2 regions of the Sphingobacterium sp. UBA7625 genome follow, and region 1 is predicted to be linked to the other one. Evidence: riboswitches for the same ligand, from Rfam matches in the RefSeq annotation. Region 1 holds a riboswitch; the other holds the start of a gene.
What was found. Region 1 has a riboswitch for S-adenosylmethionine ahead of B4G94_RS21440 (methylenetetrahydrofolate reductase). Riboswitches for the same ligand answer to the same signal wherever they lie in the genome.
Positions count from the first base shown of each region.

Region 2: linked by a shared signal. The riboswitch ahead of B4G94_RS14640 (5-oxoprolinase) and the one ahead of B4G94_RS21440 (methylenetetrahydrofolate reductase) in region 1 are both predicted to bind S-adenosylmethionine.

Region 1 is NZ_DLJD01000051.1:296,224-300,440, reverse strand. It holds gene B4G94_RS21445 (DUF2723 domain-containing protein) at 1-499, opposite strand, end outside; gene B4G94_RS21440 (methylenetetrahydrofolate reductase) at 804-1,760, opposite strand; SAM riboswitch class I at 1,832-1,934, opposite strand; gene B4G94_RS21435 (hypothetical protein) at 2,036-2,887, opposite strand; gene rimM (ribosome maturation factor RimM) at 3,149-3,673, opposite strand; gene B4G94_RS21425 (30S ribosomal protein S16) at 3,903-4,217, opposite strand, start outside.
Region 2 is NZ_DLJD01000031.1:74,986-79,202, reverse strand. It holds gene B4G94_RS14645 (RagB/SusD family nutrient uptake outer membrane protein) at 1-1,507, shown strand, start outside; gene B4G94_RS14640 (5-oxoprolinase) at 1,606-1,869, opposite strand; SAM-I-IV-variant riboswitch at 1,936-2,029, opposite strand; gene B4G94_RS14635 (DUF3050 domain-containing protein) at 2,263-3,027, shown strand; gene B4G94_RS14630 (N-acetylmuramoyl-L-alanine amidase) at 3,087-4,217, opposite strand, start outside.

The sequences.
Region 1 (4,217 bases):
CCCGCGCTTCCCATTTGAAAATTGCCCAGAAAACCACTGCCGTACAAAGCGAGGACATCGCGTACACTTCAGATTCCACAGCGGAATACCAAAATGTATCACTGAAGCTGAAAGCCATTGCCCCGACTGTCCCTGCAGCGAAAAGCTGTAGGTAGTAGGAGAAAGTAGGCTGCTGTGGCTTCTTCAAAATTTTCTTGGCTATAGCAGTGATTGTCCAAAACAGAAATACCACGGTCAAACCACTACAGATCGCCGAACCAATATTCATCCAGTAGGCTATCTTTCCGACGTTACCGAGTGCGAGATTGGAAAAAACATTCTGAATAAGCAAAAATAAAGGTGCACCGGGCTGATGGGCCACCTCAAGTTTGTAGGCACAGGCAATAAATTCACCACAGTCCCACCAGCTTACGGTCTTTTCAACGGTAGCAATGTAGACAAGCGTGGCAATAAGGCCACAGGTCAAACCGAATAGATTATTTAATTTATTGTACGCCATAAGGTCAATTGGTATAAATCTTTATTCCTTTTAGTACTTTAAATTAAAGAGTTATCTCGATTTAAAAATGTTAATTAACACTATTTAACATCATGATTTAATAAAAATATTTTTCTGAGGACGCTGCTTCTATAATGAAAAGAGAAATACAGTTTTTTAAAGGGAAGTGATGCCAACATCCGCCCGCTATGCACGACAGGCGACAATCGGATGGACAGAAATTCGTTTCACAGAGACATAGACGTATTTCTACTATAGTTTTAATAAAAAAGCGAGGGACTCTTCCCTCGCTCTATTTATATTTTTAGACTAATTTTTCAACAATCTTTTTGGTTGGGCCGGGATTACTCATGGTGTAAAAATGCAACACTGGCGCACCAAATTTGATCAGTTCCTGACATTGCTGTACAAGCCATTCTTCACCTACTTGCCTCACATCAGCATTGGTTTTACATGATGCAACTGCATCACTCAATTCCTCCGGAATATCCAAATGGAAAATTCGTGGCAATGTGACCAACTGTTTTTTTGTCGTCAAGGGTTTGAGCCCCGGGATAATAGGCACATGAATTCCGTTGTCGCGGCATTTGGTCACAAATTCCTTGTATTTTTCTACATTAAAGAACATCTGCGTCACGATAAATTCCGCCCCCATATCGACTTTTTGTTTCAGGTATTTAAAGTCCGTATTGAAATTAGGTGATTCAAAATGTTTCTCCGGATATCCGGCTACTCCGATACAAAAATCAGTTTTTTCAGATGTAATAATATCTTCGTGGAGATACTTCCCCTTATTCATATCCGTGACCTGTTCCAATAGATCCGTAGCAAAAGCGTGACCACCTTCAGTTGGAATAAAATCAGCATCTCCTTTGCGCGCATCACCTCGCAGCACCAACACATTGTCGATACCCAAGAAATTCAGGTCAATCAAAGCATTTTCTGTTTCCTCTTTGGTAAAGCCACCACATATCAGATGCGGCACTGCATCTACCTTATACTTATTCATGATAGCAGCACATATCGCCACTGTGCCCGGTCGTTTGCGATAGGATACTCGCTCCAATAACCCGCCAGCATGTTCCTTATAAATGTAATCTTCACGATGATAAGTTACATCTATAAAAGGCGGTTTAAATTCCATCAGCTCATCCATTGTTTTAAAAATACTTTGGATGCCCTGTCCCTTTGCAGGAGGCAATAGCTCAAAAGAAAACAATGTTTTTCCTTTAGCATTCTGGATATGATCGGTAATCTTCATTAAAAAACTGTTTTAAGTTTGGGTTGGCTTACATCGAAACGCACAAGTCGAGGATATGTCTATCTGCATGTAACTTATCTTTCCCACATGGAGCAGGGTAGAATTTAGCACCTTGAACAATACAGGTTGCTAAGGCTTCACTGGGTCTAGTCCCTCGGCCTTTCTCTATAAGCGTTGCTAATATCGTTTTAAAAAACCAAACAACAAAAATATTTTTCGAAAATCTATAAATTACATCGATAAAGCTGTCTTGCTCCCGGCTTTATCGATGTAATTTATCCCAAAGTTGATAGTGAGTTACGCAAATTCTTCAAATAAAATGTAATTAATAGCAACCCCGTCACGCTATACTTCTCCTTTTGTCCATACTTAAATCCAGCTAGCAAATATTTATAGGCGACCATTGCATTTTCCTCATTGTAAAACAGCTCCTTCCACGAGACAGGAACATCTTTCCATTCCTTTAATACAATTCCATTTTGGGCATAGGTAATCGGCGACTCAACTCCGTCTATCTTGTAATCATTATGAACGCCAGAATTAGAAATGTGCTGAAAATAGGCAATCGAATAATCTAAAAAATTCAATGCACGGCTCTTTATCTCTTGGTCATTCTCAGCTCTTGTTGGAATATTACGCCAAAGATTGATTCCGCTATCAAATTTACTGGGCTGCTCCCGAATGGGTGTCTTGTCCAATTCGAAATTGATGTACAGTCGCTCGGTATTTGGCAAATGAGCGGAATTAAACGCAGAGAAATCACCTTTCAACTGCACAAAATCCTTTTTCATCCGGATAATATCCAAGGATAGTTTTCCCTTTGTAGCATCTATAAGCTCAAGCTTACTCCCGTTAAATGCATATTTACCATACAACAGGATATCGTCTATGGCGAGGACAAAATGTTCTTTATCCTGAAGGGAAAGAAAGGAACGATAATAAAGCGGATGATCACAACGGGCATCAGGCTCAACATTTGGCGGATTATCGGCTTTAGCCTTTAAATAAACCTCATTGGTATAACCGCAGATAACCTGGTAATTTCCGTCAGGGAACTCCTTATCCCTTCCCAGAAAAACGCAGGAGGACAAAAATAGCGTTAAAATAAGGATCAATAATGGTCTCAAAACGATCATTTAATATGGTCAATATATTGATTATTTAGTACCAATATACTCAAAATCCCCCAAAGTAAGATATACCAGATCATTTCAACAAGTGAATTCCGCCAATAAAATCAAATACTTTTGTGACCTTAACCCAATGAAACAAAAGCAGTTTCAAAACTTCGCTTACGAATTTGAACCTGCTTTGTTAATATTTACGCGAATCAAGCAATACGCTTAAATCCCGATCTGGACAACGGATTTAAGCTAAGATCGCCTCTCTTATTCTTTATAGAGATCAACTAGCCCTTCAGGCAATGTAACTTCAATAATCTCTTCTTCGCCATCTATTCCTAAGATTAAATCATCGGATAGCGGAAACATCAATTCTTTACCATTCATATCAACTGTAGCGACGAATTGCTGTGGAAATTCCTGTACATCCGTAATTTCTCCCAGTTCACCATGAGTTTCGTCGATCACCAAAAAGCCAATTAAATCCGTATATCTAAAATCATCTGGATCACGTTCTGGCATTTTATCATTGGGCAGATAAACCTTTTTGCGGACAAGTGCCTGTGCCTTATCGATGTGATCGACATCTTCAAATGTCACGTAGGCCGTACTATTTTTCTGCAGTTTTATAGCATCGATAAAATAGGGCACAAGCTTTTTGTTGACCTCCAGGAAAACGACATCCATATGCAGGCTTTCGTAGTCTTCAAATTCGAAAAACAATTGTATTTCGCCTTTAAGACCTCTCGTTTTGCTGATGTAGCCTATATAAAAACTTTGATCGACAGTCATTTGGTAGTATTGCGTTTTGAGATATTAGTATTGAGATGCTATTTTGATCAGCTTCGCTATATATTGAGCATCTGTTTAATTTTCATTTTTTTGAATGAAGATATAATGGTATGGCCCGCTCACTATTTTGGACCAGCGCAATCAGCATCACATCTTAACCCATAAACAAGTTTATTAAAAAAAGCCGGCTCAAGATTGAGTCGGCTTTCTCGAATACTTTATGAAAGAATTAACCTTCAGTTTCTTCTGATGCAGGAGCTTCAGTCTCTTCAGCAGCAGGTTCTTCTGCTACAGGAGCATTTTTAGCAGCTACAGCAGCAGCTTTTTCTTCTTTTTTCTTCGCCTCAGCAGCTAAAGCAGCTTTTTTAGCATCAGCTTTAGATTGCGCTAAACCATCTTTTTTACCAGAGATTCTAGCTTCGTTAGCTTCAGTCCAAGCAGTGAATTTAGCTTCAGCAGCAGTTTCATCAAAAGCACCTTTTTTCACACCACCTTGTAAGTGTTTTTTGTAAAGAACACCTTTGTAAGAAAGGATAGCACGAGC
Region 2 (4,217 bases), on a different contig from region 1:
ATTTATAACAGCGTTGATGCTATCCGGTCTATTTTTTGGTTCCTGTAACAGTGCCTTGGACCTCAATCCTTTGGATCAGATTGCTTCGGACAACTATTTTAGCAAAAAATCGGATTTTGATAATGCATTAGCCGGTGTCTATGCATCGTTGCAGAGTGAAGCCTTCTCCTATGGGATGCCTTTTCGGGACTGCCTGACTGACAATGGCTACAATCAGTTCAACTCAGGTAGCGTTAATGAAATCGTAGGTGGGAATTTAAATCCGACCACAGGGGGCTACGAAACCGGTATTTATAACGATGCTTATGTGGGAATAGGACGTGCCAATCGCCTGATCGAGAAGCTTCAGGGTTATAACGGCTCCGATATGAACGATGCAGAGAAGAAAAATATGGAAGCCGAAGCCCGCTTTATCCGTGCTTTTGTTTATTTCCAATTGTACAGTATTTATGGTGAGGTGCCGCTTGTGCTGACTCCCCTCAGTCTGGAGGATCAGCGTCAGCCAAAGGAAAGTGCGGAGAATATTCTAAAACAGATTCGGGCTGATCTGGATTTTGGGATCGCCAACTTAGCGGCTAAACCTTATTTCAATAATGGGGGACATGCGACCGCAAGTTCAGCAAAAACCTTGAAAGCACGAGTTTTATTGTTTGCGGCTTACGGTGACAAAGGGGTGCCAGATTTAGCAATCTTGAAAGAGGTAAAGGACTTATGCACCGATGTCATGAAAGAGTATACCCTGAGTATGGCTTTTGAAAATGTCTTTCGCGATGCAACACAGAAGAACAATACCGAGATTATCTTTTCGGTCAATTTTCTGGCACCGAATAATACAGCCCCCTGGGACATGTACCTAGGCGACTGGATCGCTGCTTCACCTTTACAAAACCTCGTGGATACCTATGAATGCAAAGATGGTCTGCCTTTTGGTGAATCACCATTGACGGACCGGACCAATCCGTTTAAAGATAGGGATCCGCGATTGAGCAAAACAATTTTTGTGGATCATCCTGACTTTGGTGGTGGTAAGATCCATACACCGTCCAACCCGCGGCCTACAGGTTATGGGGTGCTGAAATTTCTGGATCCGGCCAACTTACCTTTTGGCTTTTCAACATTGAGCCAGCAGGATGCGGTTGTACTGCGGTTTGGGGAGGTGTTATTGATGTATGCCGAAGCACAAAATGAAATCGCCGGGCCAGATCAATCGGTTTACGATGCCATGAAAACCCTGAGGAGCCGCGTCCAGATGCCCGGGTTCCCTGCCCGTTATACCAAGGAAAAAATGCGCGAACGTATCCGCCACGAAAGAAGGGTAGAACTTGCTTTCGAAGGACTACGGCATTACGACCTGATCCGTTGGCATATCGCAGGCGAAGTACTCAATGCGGTCAAAGACAGTAAAGTGCCCTATCATTTTGAAGACAAATTTTACCGCTGGCCATTACCACAAACAGAAATTGAAAAGAGCGCAGGTGTGTTAATTCAGAATCCAAATTACAAATAATAAGATTATCGCCTTCTTTTGATCGGCAATTTCCTAAACCAACAACAGCAGCGCGCACGAAGTCCTTTCGATGCGCGCTGTTTTTTGTGCCGATGCGATTACTGTAAAGGGATCAAGACGTTCTGTTCCAAACGTACAGGCACCTGCTTTACTGAGGTAAAACCGTCTTCCTTGGAAATGATGTTGGAAAGATCCAGTCCTCTTTTGGAGAACGTACTGATCAAAGCAGTTCGAAAGGTTGCCTTGGCCGAACCCCAACCTTGTCCTAAGATGGTGTCGTTGTTGAGTTGTATCAGTTCGTCCGTAGAATAATAGTTGAATTTTTCCAGTAAGTGTTGGTAAAGATTTGTTGTTGTAGCCATACAATTTAAAAATTTAAAGGATTAAACCATAAACTGTATCCAGATCTTGGTGGGAAAATAAGCGTTGTGCAACGTTTATTTTGGTCGAAACCCGTATTAATTTACCACCGCGGTGCCTACACTCGGTTGGTATTGCATCATGCAATTCTGAATACTCTACAAATATAGTAGATTATTTTTTATAATAAAAAATATTTTTGTTTTTAACGGTAAATGAGCATTGACAAGAAGATTAGGACGATCAAATGTAGAGGCTGACTGTTGCCTGTGATTTAGTTAGCTGTTGTCTGTGATTTGGTTATGGAGCGGATAGCCGGAAGGGGAATTTATCATGTTACTGTAATCTCATTGAAAATACTTTAAAAAACAGCGATAAGACAATACTTTTGCGCCATGAATAGAATTGCGGAAATTAACGAATACATTGCTGCCGAACGCGAGGTATTATTGCAACACCCTTTATATCGTAAGATCAAAACGATCAAGCATCTACGTTCTTTTACAGAAGGGCATGTGTACGCTGTATGGGATTTTATGTCTTTACTAAAAGCTTTACAGATTAAACTGACCTGTACGACTTTACCTTGGTTTGCGAGCGAGCATCCATCGACACGCTATCTGATCAACGAGATTGTATTGGCTGAGGAATCTGACGAATACATTGATGGTCGTCGGTTGAGCCATTTTGAAATGTATCTGGACGCAATGAGTGAAATGGGGGCAGATCCACACCTGATCAATAAGTTTATCGCCCATGCCAAGAAATCCAAAAGTATTTTCGATGCCATTGCTTTGACCACCTTGGATAAACGGATTAAAGATTTTCTGAACTTTACTTTTGAACTGATCGAAGAGGGACAGGTACATAAAATTGCCGCAGCTTTTACATTCGGACGTGAGGATCTTATCCCAGGTATGTTTACCTCTATTTTGCAGGAGCTAAAAACCAACTTCCCAGAATCGAGCTTGGATAATTTTATCTATTATTTCCAACGTCATATTGATCTGGACGGTGATGAGCATGGTCCTTTGGCAATGCAGATGATCTCTGATCTAGCCAAAGAGGATGACGAGAAATGGGAAGAAATGAAAATAGTGAGTAAAGAGGCGCTTCAAAAGCGCATTGAGCTCTGGAATGCAATAGAAGACTCCCTATAGGGAATCTTCTATTGTTTGGAATCTTTGTAAAAAGAATTAACGGATAGTTTTACAAAAAACTATTCCGACAGAGACGTTTTTATTGCTTTGGCGAAAGCGCTGATAAATTGCGGGTCCAATGTGTCGGAAAATGTATTTATATTCCCCAAGCTGACAATGAGCGCAGGTATTTTTGCTCCCCGTAGGATAGCGTGACTATGGCTTTCAACTGGTTTCTGCGTACTCAATCCTTGATTTTTTAAATTTTGTGTGAGACGGAATGCGAATTCCCGACTTTGATCCTGTATCTTCGGGAGCTCAACGGCTTTTGGATAAAATAAGCCGATTGGCAGTTTTGTGTTTGCAGGATCGACATCGAAATGAATGGAAACCAAGGCATCGCCGGTAAATGCCGCGCGGTCTTTGAGCATCATAAATTCGTCTTTCGAATGGGTTAATACAACTTGAAAACCTTCTTTTTCAAGTTCATTTTGAATCATCTTACAAGCCTGTAACGTAAGATCTTTCTCTTTCAGGCCTTTGCTGTTGGTGGCGCCATTATCTTTGCCGCCATGTCCCGGATCCAGCACAATGGTCTTTACACCGTTTTTAACAGCAGTGAGCGCAGTGATTTTTTCTTTTGGGGGATTAATTAAAGAAAAAGAGACAATTAACACGAATATACAGGGAACAAACAGCAGATACTGATAACCTTTCGTGCGTGGCGATAGATTTCGCATCAACCTGTCGATGCGTTCTACCAATTCATTTTGGTTTTTTAAAATTCTACTTTGCATATAATCTAATTGTTGATGTTGTTGTGTCAGATTCAGCAGGAAGCTTGCATAATCGGTCTTTCCATAGCATTCGCCCACTGCACGGTCGACCTGAAACTCATGTAGGCGGTGCAGTTCTTTCCGAACCCAGTAAATGGCGGGGTTTATCCAGAAAAAGCAGCACATCAATTCGATGTATAATTTGTCGCAGGCATGCCCTTTCAAAATATGCTGTGCCTCATGGGCAAAGATGAGCTTGCCTTCATGACTTTCAATTGCGTTTTTATCCATCACGATGTAATGAAAGATCGAACAATTATTGAATTGATTAAACGGTTGAATCACTTTAATTCCCTGATGCACCTGAAAATCCATTTTCTTTAAGCGGAATGCGAGCTTTAAGCACCGATAAACTAATCGTGTCAGAAAGAAGAC